Regions from separate parts of the Atlantibacter sp. MEI4A-1023 genome, predicted to be linked through region 3. Evidence: predicted binding sites of a transcription regulator. Region 3 holds the regulator's gene; each other region holds the start of a gene.
What was found. The regulator sigma-54, encoded in region 3, starts transcription at its own class of promoters, with help from an activator protein. The targets are predictions, from matches to a motif close to GTTGGCACANNTTTCGCTNT.
Positions count from the first base shown of each region.

Region 1: a site for sigma-54 is predicted at 2,614-2,633, ahead of hypA (hydrogenase maturation nickel metallochaperone HypA). Genes of this name have one in related genera too.
Region 2: a site for sigma-54 is predicted at 2,276-2,295, ahead of ACVV26_RS02140 (gamma carbonic anhydrase family protein). Genes of this name have one in related genera too.

Region 1 covers NZ_CM149568.1:1,405,161-1,409,728, reverse strand. Annotated here, with positions in the region: gene hypD (hydrogenase formation protein HypD) at 1-1,089, opposite strand, end outside; gene ACVV26_RS06810 (HypC/HybG/HupF family hydrogenase formation chaperone) at 1,089-1,367, opposite strand; gene hypB (hydrogenase nickel incorporation protein HypB) at 1,358-2,230, opposite strand; gene hypA (hydrogenase maturation nickel metallochaperone HypA) at 2,234-2,584, opposite strand; gene ACVV26_RS06795 (winged helix-turn-helix transcriptional regulator) at 2,821-3,453, opposite strand; gene ACVV26_RS06790 (winged helix-turn-helix transcriptional regulator) at 3,536-4,198, opposite strand; gene ACVV26_RS06785 (fimbrial protein) at 4,554-4,568, shown strand, end outside.
Region 2 covers NZ_CM149568.1:431,161-435,728, forward strand. Annotated here, with positions in the region: gene tsaC (L-threonylcarbamoyladenylate synthase type 1 TsaC) at 1-391, shown strand, start outside; gene aroE (shikimate dehydrogenase) at 396-1,214, shown strand; gene ACVV26_RS02135 (DUF1488 family protein) at 1,211-1,468, shown strand; gene ACVV26_RS02140 (gamma carbonic anhydrase family protein) at 1,444-1,998, opposite strand; rRNA gene ACVV26_RS02145 (16S ribosomal RNA) at 2,471-4,012, shown strand; tRNA gene ACVV26_RS02150 (tRNA-Ile) at 4,083-4,159, shown strand; tRNA gene ACVV26_RS02155 (tRNA-Ala) at 4,267-4,342, shown strand; rRNA gene ACVV26_RS02160 (23S ribosomal RNA) at 4,540-4,568, shown strand, end outside.
Region 3 covers NZ_CM149568.1:4,124,398-4,128,965, reverse strand. Annotated here, with positions in the region: gene rapZ (RNase adapter RapZ) at 1-71, opposite strand, end outside; gene ptsN (PTS IIA-like nitrogen regulatory protein PtsN) at 132-611, opposite strand; gene hpf (ribosome hibernation promoting factor) at 695-982, opposite strand; gene rpoN (RNA polymerase factor sigma-54) at 1,005-2,438, opposite strand; gene lptB (LPS export ABC transporter ATP-binding protein) at 2,605-3,330, opposite strand; gene lptA (lipopolysaccharide ABC transporter substrate-binding protein LptA) at 3,337-3,897, opposite strand; gene lptC (LPS export ABC transporter periplasmic protein LptC) at 3,866-4,441, opposite strand; gene kdsC (3-deoxy-manno-octulosonate-8-phosphatase KdsC) at 4,438-4,568, opposite strand, start outside.

The DNA of each region.
Region 1 (4,568 bases), 2.0 Mb from region 3:
CCAGGCGGCGCAAGCGCCTTCCGATGACACCATCAGGGCACCAAAGGCATTTTGCGGGTTGCAGTGCACGCCAAACAGCGGGCATTGGGCGGGTTTGCAGCGCCCGGTCAGCACATCGCCACAGCGTGCGCGCGGATCGTCGTACACCTGCTGCGGTGTAAGGTGAAAGTGCCGCTCGGCGTCGAAATGGGCATAGCGGGCGGTGAGCCGCACGCCGGAATCCTCAATCACGCCCAGCCCGCGCCATTCGCTATCGCCCTGCACGCAAAATACCTCATCAATGGCCTGTTGCGCCGCCAGGCTGCCAGCATCGGGCACCACGCGTTTGTACTGGTTTTCCACCCGGCTGTGCCGGGCGATTTTTTGCTCCACCAGCATCAACACGCCCTGTAGCAGATCAATAGGTTCAAACCCCGCGACCACCAGCGGACGCTGGAATTCATCAGCGATAAAATGATACGCCGCCGTGCCAATCACCATGCTGACGTGCCCCGGCGCGAGGAACGAATCGATACCGTTGTCCGGCTGTTCCAGCAGGCTGCGCAAGGTAGGGATCAGGGTGATGTGCTGGCAGAAAAAGAAGAAATTATTCAGATTACGCCGTTTCGCCTGCTGTAGAGTGATGGCGGTAGTGGGCATGGTGGTTTCAAAACCCAACCCAAAGAACACCACTTTGCGATCCGGGTTAGCTTCGGCCAGTTTTAAGGCATCCAGCGGGGAGTAGATAATCCGCACGTCCGCGCCGCGCGCTTTGGCATCCATCAGCGAGCCGTTTTTACCCGGTACGCGCATGGCATCGCCAAAGGTACAGAAAATCACTTCAGGATGGCTGGCGATCTCCAGACAGCTATCAATACGCCCCATCGGCAGTACACACACCGGGCAGCCGGGGCCGTGGATAAACTCGATATTGTCCGGCAGCAGTTGATCGAGGCCGAACTTGAAGATGGCGTGAGTGTGGCCACCGCACACTTCCATAATCCGCAGCGGGCGCTGTGCGTCATAGGGTAACAACGGGGCACGGGCTTTTAATACTTCAATCAGCGCCATCACCCGCTCGGGATCGCGGTACTCATCGACATAACGCATCAGCGATGCTCCTCGGGGAACAACAACACGCCCACGTCGGGCTCGACTTCATACATATTGTGCAGCGCTTCCAGGGTTTCCCTGGCTTCCTGCTCGTCAATCACGCTCATGGCGAAGCCAACATGGACTAATACCCACTGGCCGACACGTGAATTGCCGTGTTCATCATGGGTGCCCACCAGGGTTAAATCCACGTCACGCCTGGCGCCGCTCACGTCAATCAGCGCACTGTTACCGGGGCCAATTTCTCGGATCTGGCCGGGGATGCCTATGCACATCGTTGCGCCTCCAGCCAGGCGAGCCAGGCATCCATGCCCTCCCCCGTTGTGGCGGAAACCAGCATGATTTCGATATCCGGATTCACCGCCCGGGCGCTGGCGAGGCAGGCATCCAGATCGAAGGTGAGATACGGCAGTAAATCGACTTTGTTCAGCAACATGACCGAGGCGGCAGCGAACATATGCGGATATTTAAGCGGCTTATCTTCCCCTTCGGTCACCGACAGCACCGCGACTTTATGGCGTTCGCCCAGGTCGAAGCTGGCCGGGCACACCAGGTTGCCGACGTTTTCGATAAACAGGATGCCGTTATTATCCAGCGGCAGGCGCTGCATAGCGTCATGGATCATTTGCGCATCGAGGTGGCAGCCTTTACCGGTATTCACCTGAATCGCTGGCGTACCGGTAGCGCGGATGCGCTCGGCGTCATTCACGGTTTGCTGGTCGCCTTCGATAACCGCGCATGGCACCGTGCCATGCAGGCGTTTCAGGGTTTCAGTCAGTAAGGTGGTTTTACCGGAGCCGGGGCTGGACACCAGGTTCAGTACCAGTTGCTCGCGGGCCGCGAAACGGGCGCGGTTGCGAATGGCAAGCTGGTTGTTTTTATCCAGCACGTCGATTTCGATTTCCAGCATCCGCCGCTGGCTCATGCCCGGTGCGTGGGTACCGGCTTCGCCGTGGCCGTAGTGCAGATCGCCCTGCCCGCTTTCGCTGGGGCTGAAATCCTGGGTACGGATAGCGTTGATGTGCATCTTAGGACGCGCAGCCGGTGCAAAAGGCGCGCTGCGAAAGGCGGAGTGCGGGTTGCGCTCGTCACCTTCAATATAAAGGTTGCCTTCGGCGCAACCGCATGTGGTACACATAATTTACTCCTGAGCGATTTCCATTCGTTTTATCTGCAAACCTTCGTCGGCAACGATGTTTAATTGATCGCAGCCGCAATGCGGGCATTGCCGCACGCGCTGGGACAGCAGCGTGACGTATTGCTGGCATTCAGGGCACCAGCACTCGGCATCTTGCTGCTCAATGTGCAGTTCGCAGCCTTCTGCCAGGCTATCCCGGCAGATAAGATCAAAACAAAACTCCAGCGCGCTGCGCTCTACGCACGAGAACGCGCCGATTTTTAACCACACCGCCGTGACTTTACGGGCATTGTGCCGGACGGCTTGCTGTTCGATTAATTCCAGGGCCCGCTGGCAAAGCGTGAGTTCATGCATAGCGCCTCCTTATTGTTTCCGGCACAGGTAAAGCAATAACTGCGCCAGAAGCAGAGGAGGCGTAAAGCGAATTCCCGTTACCGTCGCGCGGGTATTTTATTACCTGCCATCAGCGCGTTGCTTTGTCCAGGTTCAAAGATCATGGCATTCACGCGGGGCATCGATCACAAGGAAGAATTAATGGCATGTCGGCAGGTGTCGACAAAAATGCCGAAACCTGGTGAAGATGAAGGGACTTAGAACCCGGCGGGCAGCGAATTGATGACCATCAGCTTTCCCTGTTCAAGCCGGATATATCCGCCTTTTTTCAGCTCAGCGAGCATTTTCATCACGCTGCTGCGGGACAGGCGGGTGCGATCGAGAATGTACTGATAAGCCGCAGTGCTATTGCGGACCGAGTCAGGCTCTTCCATCAGGCTCATTAACTGATAGCAGACCAGCTCATAGGTCGTCGGCGCGGTGAGGATTTCATTGTAGATAAACAATTTATTGGTGATATGCAGCATATGTTTCGCCACCAGATCCCAGAGCTGCTTTTCGTCAACCCGCTGCATGATCTGTGTTCGGGCCAGGGTTGCGACTTCGCAGGGTTCTTTAGCCCGCATAATGATGCGAGAGGAAATCGCGCTCATCCACCCCAGCGCCAGCGGTGCGCTCACGGTGCCCATTAAAAGCGAATCGTCGCTGCGTTCCAGCGTCAGCGTGCCCAGCCGGACAAAATGGCACACCGGTTCACCCTTCTGGTGAAACGGTAATTTGCTGCCTTTCGGCCAGGTCATAAAGTCCTCATCCTGAGTCAATTCGTCAAGTAACTGCGCCGCCCAGGGAGACGGTAGTTTCATCAGAGAAACAGGATCATCGCTGTTCATCGCGTTTATTCGCAAACCCGTTATATCGATGGTATTAGCATACGCATAGTTGCGCAGTCTTACCTGTAGCAGGTTAAAAATTTTAGTACTTCAAGGGTATCCGATGAGGAATATCCATCAGCACGCCGCGCCGGGTCGTGATATAACCGCCCTTTCTGAGATCGGCTAAGATTTTCATAATACTGCTGCGAGAGAGAAAGGTGCGCGTTTGAATATAGTTCGCCGCCGTAATGCTCAGTCTTATTTCTGTAGATTCCTCCATCAGTTCATACAATTGTGAGCGGATAATATCGTAAGAGGATGGCGCATAAATGCGCGTGCAATGTTCGTATATCCGACCGGCGGTATAAATCAATACCTTCGCGAGGCTTTGCCAGAGATTATGTTCAGCAATAATACGGTTAGCCTCACATAGCGGAATGCTGGCAATAATAGACTCTTCCAGCGTTTGCATATGCAGATAATTCGCATCGGCACTTTGGTTACTTAATCCAAAGACATAAGGAGCCGATTCTGAATTCAGCATAAAACAATCGCGACTGCGAAATAGCGCAACGGTCCCCTCCAGCAATAGAAAACATTGCCGGGAATGATAAGTCTCGTAGTTAATAATTTGTTTTGCGCTTGTTCTAAAAAGGTTGGCGTGGGGCGAAAGCCAATCAATAAGTGTCTCAATATGAGGTACCGGTTTATACGCCAGCGCTTCATACATATTTGTTTGCACTGTATTTTTAGTCTCTGGCATAGCGATACCGCCTCCCTCTCAACGTTTAGTGTCTTATTGCGATGGATCAATTATGAATCACCCCCATCTAATTAGTGAATGAATGAATTAGTGTAAAATTACACCAAAACATCACTTGAGATAATAGGTACACTTATAACAAAATCGACATGAAAGAAAACGAGCCATGATTCTTTGCAGCTGGCGCACTGTATTTATTTACCGGTGCCATGCATGAGGACATAAGTTTACCTGTTTCCAGGGTCTTTATTTATCGTCGCTAAATTGCTTCACCCATACCCTAAATCTATAACCGATCTCAATCGGAAGCTCGTTTTACTTAGGTAAATAACATCTATTACAAGGACATAATATTATGAAAAATCTACTG
Region 2 (4,568 bases), 1.0 Mb from region 3:
CGCCTCCCGTTTCGACCAACTCATGCCTTATATTGATGACGCCGCCTTGACTGCAGAGCAGCGCGACGCTGTTTTTGCCCGGTGGCCAGGCCCTGTAACCTTTGTCTTTCCTGCCAAAAAGACGACGCCGCGCTGGCTTACCGGTCGTTTTGAGACGCTGGCCGTGCGCGTAACCGATCACCCGTTGGTAATTGCGCTGTGTGAAGCGTTTGGTAAACCGTTAGTGTCAACCAGTGCTAACTTAACCGGTTTACCGCCGTGCCGTAGCACTCAGGAAGTCCGGCTACAATTTGGTCATGATTTCCCTGTGCTGGATGGCGCAACGGGCGGACGCGTTAATCCTTCAGAGATCTGCGATGCGCTGACGGGCGAACTTTTTCGTGAGGGGTGATGTAATGGAAACTTATGCGGTATTCGGCAACCCTGTTGCCCACAGCAAATCGCCTTTTATTCATCAGCTCTTTGCACAGCAACTCCAGATTGAACATCCTTATGGCCGGGTTCTTGCCCCGCTTGATGGGTTTATCCCTACGCTGGATGCTTTTTTTCAGGCAGGTGGCAAGGGGGCTAACGTCACGGTTCCCTTCAAAGAAGAAGCATTTGGGTGCGCTGACCAACTCACCGAACGCGCTTCGCTGGCGGGAGCGGTGAATACCCTTAAACGTCTTGAAGATGGTCGTTTGCTTGGCGATAACACGGACGGCATCGGCCTGCTAAGTGATTTAGAGCGTCTGAAAATGATTAAGCCTGGCGCGCGCGTGTTATTAATTGGCGCAGGTGGCGCGGCCCGGGGCGTCTTGCTTCCACTGCTTTCTTTAGACTGCGCGGTGACAATAACTAACCGGACGGTGTCCCGCGCTGAGCAATTAGCCACGCTTTTCAGTCATACCGGCAGTGTGGCTGCGTTGGCGGGCGACGCGCTTGAAGGGCATGAGTTCGAGCTTATTGTGAACGCCACATCCTGCGGGCTTTCTGGCGATCTGCCGGGGATCCCGGCTTCACTTATTCACGCCAGCGTTCATTGTTATGACATGTTCTATCAACATGGGCGTACGCCTTTCCTAAGCTGGTGCGAGTCGCTGGGTGCGCACAGTATGGCCGATGGGTTGGGTATGCTGGTGGGCCAGGCGGCGCATGCTTTTATGCTTTGGCATGGACAGATGCCGGATGTGGTCCCGGTAATTGAACGTCTCAAGCAGGAAATGGCGGCATGAATCAGGCGATCCAGTTTCCGGATGTTGAACAGTGGAATGAAGAGTTGTGTGCAGTGTGCTTTCCGGCCCTGACAGGTGGGTTTCAGGTGAACTGCGCAATATCTGCCGGGACACTGGCCAGGCGCTTTGGCGGTGAAACGCCTTCAGACTGGCTGGAACGGTTTCGCCAACACCGTTGGGATTTGGAAGAAGAACTCGAGCCCCTTATTGCTGAAGGGCTCGATGATGCTCAGGGCTGGTTTTGGCTTTCTTGATCCAGATACTCGTCTTTCCATTTCACGTAGTTATTAGCGGAATAGACTAAGCCCTGTATCTCAGCATCTGAGAGCGGGCGAATTTGTTTGACCGGGCTTCCCAGATACAAGTAACCGCTCTCCAGTCGCCTGTTTTGCGGAACCAGACTGCCTGCGCCAATCATCACATCGTCTTCTACTACCGCGCCATCTAATACAATAGAGCCCATTCCTACCAGCACGCGATTGCCGATGGTGCAGCCGTGCAGCATCACTTTATGGCCTACCGTGACGTCTTCGCCAATAACTAATGGATTCCCTTGCGGGTTATAAGATGACTTATGCGTGACATGAAGCACGCTTCCATCCTGAATATTAGTGCGCGCGCCAATCTCAATAAAATGCACGTCGCCGCGCATTGCAACCAGCGGCCAGATGCCGACGTCATCGGCAATACGTACATCGCCAATCACCACGCTCGATGAATCGACCATGACGCGGTGGCCGCGTTTGGGAAAGGTATCTTTATAAGGACGCAGTACTGCAGACATAAAAACCTCATCAATCAAAGACTGTGAAAGGAACTTTGGCCGCATTACGAAGGGTAAGCAAGGCAAAACGGTATCATTTTTTAAGCAGATCGTATGCGATCGCAGCGAAAAGCATGAAAAAACAGCGATCGAAATAAAAGATCGAAAAAAGGCTTGTGCAAAAAAATGGGAACCCTATAATGCGCCTCCGTTGAGACGACAATGTGAAATGCTTCACAGCAACAGTCAGAACAACAAAGAGAAAAATCCTGAAATTCAGGGTTGACTCTGAAAGAGGAAAGCGTAATATACGCCACCTCGCGACAGTGAGCTGAAAGCTGCGTCGCAACTGCTCTTTAACAATTTATCAGACAATCTGTGTGGGCACTCGCAGGATTGATATCTCAGCATCTTCGGATGCACATAGAATTATCAAGTCTCTGAGTGAACACGTAATTCATTACGAAGTTTAATTCACGAGCATCAAACTTTTAAATTGAAGAGTTTGATCATGGCTCAGATTGAACGCTGGCGGCAGGCCTAACACATGCAAGTCGAACGGTAACAGGAAGCAGCTTGCTGCTTTGCTGACGAGTGGCGGACGGGTGAGTAATGTCTGGGGATCTGCCTGATGGAGGGGGATAACTACTGGAAACGGTAGCTAATACCGCATAACGTCGCAAGACCAAAGAGGGGGACCTTCGGGCCTCTTGCCATCAGATGAACCCAGATGGGATTAGCTAGTAGGTGGGGTAACGGCTCACCTAGGCGACGATCCCTAGCTGGTCTGAGAGGATGACCAGCCACACTGGAACTGAGACACGGTCCAGACTCCTACGGGAGGCAGCAGTGGGGAATATTGCACAATGGGCGCAAGCCTGATGCAGCCATGCCGCGTGTATGAAGAAGGCCTTCGGGTTGTAAAGTACTTTCAGCGGGGAGGAAGGGAGAGTGGTTAATAACCGCTTTCATTGACGTTACCCGCAGAAGAAGCACCGGCTAACTCCGTGCCAGCAGCCGCGGTAATACGGAGGGTGCAAGCGTTAATCGGAATTACTGGGCGTAAAGCGCACGCAGGCGGTCTGTCAAGTCGGATGTGAAATCCCCGGGCTCAACCTGGGAACTGCATCCGAAACTGGCAGGCTTGAGTCTTGTAGAGGGGGGTAGAATTCCAGGTGTAGCGGTGAAATGCGTAGAGATCTGGAGGAATACCGGTGGCGAAGGCGGCCCCCTGGACAAAGACTGACGCTCAGGTGCGAAAGCGTGGGGAGCAAACAGGATTAGATACCCTGGTAGTCCACGCCGTAAACGATGTCGACTTGGAGGTTGTGCCCTTGAGGCGTGGCTTCCGGAGCTAACGCGTTAAGTCGACCGCCTGGGGAGTACGGCCGCAAGGTTAAAACTCAAATGAATTGACGGGGGCCCGCACAAGCGGTGGAGCATGTGGTTTAATTCGATGCAACGCGAAGAACCTTACCTGGTCTTGACATCCACAGAATTCTGCAGAGATGCGGAAGTGCCTTCGGGAACTGTGAGACAGGTGCTGCATGGCTGTCGTCAGCTCGTGTTGTGAAATGTTGGGTTAAGTCCCGCAACGAGCGCAACCCTTATCCTTTGTTGCCAGCGGTCCGGCCGGGAACTCAAAGGAGACTGCCAGTGATAAACTGGAGGAAGGTGGGGATGACGTCAAGTCATCATGGCCCTTACGACCAGGGCTACACACGTGCTACAATGGCGCATACAAAGAGAAGCGACCTCGCGAGAGCAAGCGGACCTCATAAAGTGCGTCGTAGTCCGGATTGGAGTCTGCAACTCGACTCCATGAAGTCGGAATCGCTAGTAATCGTGGATCAGAATGCCACGGTGAATACGTTCCCGGGCCTTGTACACACCGCCCGTCACACCATGGGAGTGGGTTGCAAAAGAAGTAGGTAGCTTAACCTCCGGGAGGGCGCTTACCACTTTGTGATTCATGACTGGGGTGAAGTCGTAACAAGGTAACCGTAGGGGAACCTGCGGTTGGATCACCTCCTTACCTTAAAGATACAGCCCGCGCAGTGCTCACACAGATTGTCTGATAGAAAACGAGCAGTAAAAATCTCTGCAGGCTTGTAGCTCAGGTGGTTAGAGCGCACCCCTGATAAGGGTGAGGTCGGTGGTTCAAGTCCACTCAGGCCTACCAAATTTTCCCTGACACTGCGTTGCGAAATGACCCGCACAGTTCACTGTGCTTCGTCCTTGCGCGCCTTGTCTCAGGAAAAATTGCGGTTGACGGGATTTCACTACGATGGGGCTATAGCTCAGCTGGGAGAGCGCCTGCTTTGCACGCAGGAGGTCTGCGGTTCGATCCCGCATAGCTCCACCATCTTTACTGCAAGATACCAGAAAACTTCAGAGTGGTCCTGAAAAGGTCCACTGCGAAGTTTTGCTCTTTAACAATCCGGAACAAGCTGAAAATTGAAACGGCATGCCGTCGCATTTCTCCGTAATAAGGAATGACGATGCCATGCCAGAGTCTCTCAAACACTTGCAGCACGAAGCAGAAACTGCTCCGGGTTGTGAGGTTAAGCGACCAAGCGTACACGGTGGAT
Region 3 (4,568 bases):
ATATCTTCCAGCGCACGCAACGCCACGGACTTTCCTGAGCCTGAGCGTCCGCTGACAATCATCAATACCATCTCGATTTCTCCCACACGGCGGGCTGCTTCGGTACAGCCAGGGTGACTTCCTCCACCCGATTATTCACTTTGGTTTTCATTGCTGCCTTCAGTAATGATCTGATACAGCTCTTCGTCGCTTTGCGCGGCACGCAGGCGGCGGCAAATCGTTTTGTCCGCCAGACGCTTCGCCACTAATGACAGGGTATGCAAATGCGTTTTGGTTTGATCTGCCGGGACCAGTAAGGCAAACAGCAGATCTACGGGTTGGTTATCAATGGCATCGAATGCAATAGGCGTCTCAAGCTGTACAAACACGCCTACGGCGCGCAAGGTATCTTCTTCCAGTTTGCCGTGTGGAATGGCAATGCCGTTGCCGATACCGGTACTGCCCATACGTTCGCGGGTCAGGATCGCTTCAAATACCACTTGTGGCGGCAGGCTTAACTGTTTTGCGGCCAGTTCGCTGACGATTTCCAGAGCGCGTTTTTTGCTCTGGCAGTGAACACCGCTGCGGGTACATTCCTGGTTAAGGACACTGCTCAAATCATAAGTCATCATATTTTCACCTAAGCATTCTCAATGCCAACGGCTCGTCGTCAGTGACCACGAGCCGTTGAAACACCAGGTAAACGCCCGGACTCTTAATGTTGTTTTAGTTTATCTTTATGTTTAGTCAATTGACGCGCCAGTTTATCAATAAGCCCGTCGATGGCTGCATACATGTCTTGCCCTTCCGCACTGGCATGAATCTCCCCACCGTTCACATGCAGAGTCGCATCCGAAATGTGAGTGACCTTCTCCACTTTCAGCACAATATAGACCTGGTTTATCCTTTCAAAATACTGCTCCAGCTTGGCGAACTTCGTGTTCAAAAACTCGCGCAAAGATTCAGTGATTTCGACGTTATGTCCTGTGATGTTGAGCTGCATAGTGTCTTCCTTATCGGTTATATCAGACCAGTTGTTTACGCTGGTTTGACGGCGGAATGGACAGAGACTCTCGATATTTGGCGACGGTACGGCGTGCCACCATGATACCTTGTTCAGACAGCATGGAGGTCAGTTTACTGTCGCTCAGGGGTTTTGCCGGATTCTCGCCGGCAATTAATTTCTTCACCAGAGCCCGAATAGCGGTGGAGGAGGCTTCGCCGCCGCCTTCAGTATTCACGTGGCTGGAGAAGAAATACTTCAGTTCAAAAATGCCGCGCGGGCTATGCAAATATTTTTGGGTCGTGACGCGCGAAATCGTCGATTCGTGCATTTCGACGGCCTGGGCGATATCTGCCAGCACCATCGGTTTCATATGTTCTTCACCCTGTTCAAAAAACGCCTGCTGCTGTTCTACAATGCAGCGGCTAACACGTAACAGGGTGTCGTTGCGGCTTTCCAGGCTCTTAATCAACCAGCGTGCTTCCTGAAGGTTGCTGCGGATAAACTGGCCATCGGCGTCGTTGCGGGCGCTACTGCCCATCGAGGCATAATGTTGATTGATCTTTAAACGCGGAATACTGTCGGCATTGAGTTCTACCGTCCAGACGCCGTTGTGTTTGCGCACCAGCACATCCGGGATGACATATTCCGGCTCGCTGGTTTGAATCGACTGGCCCGGTCTGGGGTCGAGGGACTGGATAAAATTGACCGCCTCTTTGAGGATGTCTTCTTTGAGCCGCGTCACGCGCATTAGCGTGCGGAAATCGTGATTCGCCAGCAGATCGAGATGCTCACTGACGATCAGCCGCGACTCTTCCAGCCAGGGGGTGTCTTTGGCATATTGCGAAAGCTGGATCAACAGGCAATCGCGCAAATCCCGGGCGGCGACGCCGACAGGATCAAAACGCTGGATGCGCTTCAGTACGGCTTCGACTTCTTCAATATCCGTTTCGTCATCCCCGACGCTTTCCAGAATATCTTCCAGCGACACGGTGAGATAGCCGGTGTCGTCCACGGCATCGACGATAGACGTGGCAATTGCGCGGTCGGTATCGGAAAAGGGGGTCAGTTCAACCTGCCACATCAGGTAATCCTGGAGTGACTGGGTGGTTTCGCCCTGATAGATAGGCAGTTCATCATCCTGATAATCCACCCCGTTACCCGAAGGCGTTCCAGCGGTGTAGATTTCGTCCCAACTGGCGTCTAACGGCAGTTCGTCCGGCATCTCTTTTTGTTCAAGAGCGTCGGCGGTGTCCAGCGTTTCAGTATCACGGGCTTCCTGAGTGTCTATCTCATCATGAAAGTCGGTTTGCTCCAGCAACGGATTGCTGTCCAGCGCCTGTTGCAGCTCCTGCTGGAGTTCTAACGTAGACAGCTGCAACAAGCGGATCGCCTGTTGCAGTTGCGGCGTCATGGCAAGCTGTTGGCTTAGCCTCAGTTGCAAACCTTGCTTCATATTCAGAGCAACATTCCTCAGGTTTATACCCTAACTGTACAACCTCTCTGGCATCGAAGGCCGATGCAGGGAAGCGGCAAGGGGTACTTACGTCAATTATACCTGCACAGGCAGATTCTGAAGCTTCGTCAGGGAGCTTCAACCCTCTGTGATTTGCTCTACCGTATCAGAGTCTGAACTCTTCCCCAAGATACACACGTTTAACCTGTTCGTCTTGCAGGATTTGGTCAGGCGTACCGTGCGCAATCAGGTTGCCCTGGCTCACGATATAAGCGCGCTCGCAGACCGCCAGCGTTTCGCGGACGTTGTGGTCAGTGATCAGTACGCCGAGGCCGCTGTCGCGCAGATGCTCAATAATACGTTTAATATCAATTACCGAGATGGGATCTACCCCAGCAAACGGCTCATCGAGCAGAATAAATTTGGGATTCGCCGCCAGCGCACGGGCAATTTCAACGCGGCGACGTTCACCGCCGGACAGCGACTGGCCGAGGCTATTACGCAAGTGGTCGATGTGGAACTCTTCCATCAGCTCGACGGCGCGGTCTTCACGCTGTTCGCTGGTGAGATCGTCACGGATCTGCAACACCGCCATCAGGTTGTCATAAACGCTCAGGCGGCGAAAAATCGACGCTTCCTGCGGGAGGTAACCAATACCGCGACGGGCGCGGGCATGCAAAGGCAGCAGGCTGATGTCTTCATCATCAATGATGATATTCCCGGCATCGCGCGGGACAATTCCCACCACCATATAGAACGTCGTGGTCTTGCCCGCACCGTTCGGGCCGAGCAGACCCACGATTTCACCTGAATTCACCGTCAGGCTGACATCCTCGACGACGCGGCGGCCTTTATAGGCTTTGGCGAGGTTTTTCGCTGTTAATGTTGCCATAAAAAATTAGTTACTCTTGTTGGGCGCTGGCGCATTGGCGGCGGGTTTGTTCTTGTCCTGCAACTGCGACGGCACCAGCACGGTCGTCACGCGTTTGCCCTTATCGCTAAACGCCTGCATCTTCTGCTCTTTGACCAGGTAGGTGATTTTGTCGCCCTTGATGTTGCTGTCCAACTGCTCAAGGAAGGCATTGCCGGTCAGGGTCACAAAGTCATTCTGCAGTTCATAATGCATGGTATCGGCACGGCCTTTAACCGGTTTGCCGTTGTCCTGCATCTGGAAAAAGGTGGCGGGTTTACCGTAGCCGTCGATCACCTCTTTGCCGCTCTCGCCGCCCGGACGGGTGACAACCACTTTGTCGGCATTGATTTTGATCGTGCCCTGGGTCACCACGACGTTACCGGTGAAGGTCACGACGTTGCCCTGCATATCCAGCGACTGTTGATCGGATTCGATATGAATCGGCTGATCGGTATCACCGGTCAGCGCCAGCGCTGGAAAAGCCGCCGCCAGCAACGCACCGGATAAGGCAAGGTTAAGGCTGAGTTTGTTTATTTGGAATTTCATAGGACGTTCTAACCTTTTCAATCAGCTCGGCAGTTTTGCTGCGTAAGTTTCCGCGCATTTTTAGGCCGCTGGAGTTAAAGCTGGTGCCGTATAACGTCACCAGATCGTCTGACGCCACATCCTGCGTCAGTAGATTGATCTGCGCGTTATCGGTAGTAATTTTGCGTAATTGCGCTTCAGGGGTCAGCGCGTCAACAACGACATTGCCATACAGATACAGCATCCTGTCATTAGTCAGTTTGGCTTTATCTGACGTGATTGACCAGGTAGGAACTTTGTTGGCATCCAGCATGATCATGACAGGTTTCGTAAACCACGACACGCCACTATCAGAAAAGTATTCAACGTGTTGCGCTTCCAACTGGTAATTTAGCGCCCCTTCAGGACTATAAACCAGCGTGTTGGATTGCTCGCTTTGGTAAGTCGGCTCGTTGTTATTATTAACGACCTGCGTCGCGTCATCCTGGCTGGTCAGATTAATACCGATCAAAACCAGCGCGACCAGCGCGAGCAGAATGATAACCCAACGTCTGGTTTTACTCATATCGATTGCCCTTTGGCGTCTTCCAGCTTGCCCTGCGCCAGCAGCAGCAGATCGCAAACCTCACGTACCGCGCCCCGGCCACCCGCGATGTGGGTGACATAATCCGCACGCGGCGTCAGTAGAGGAT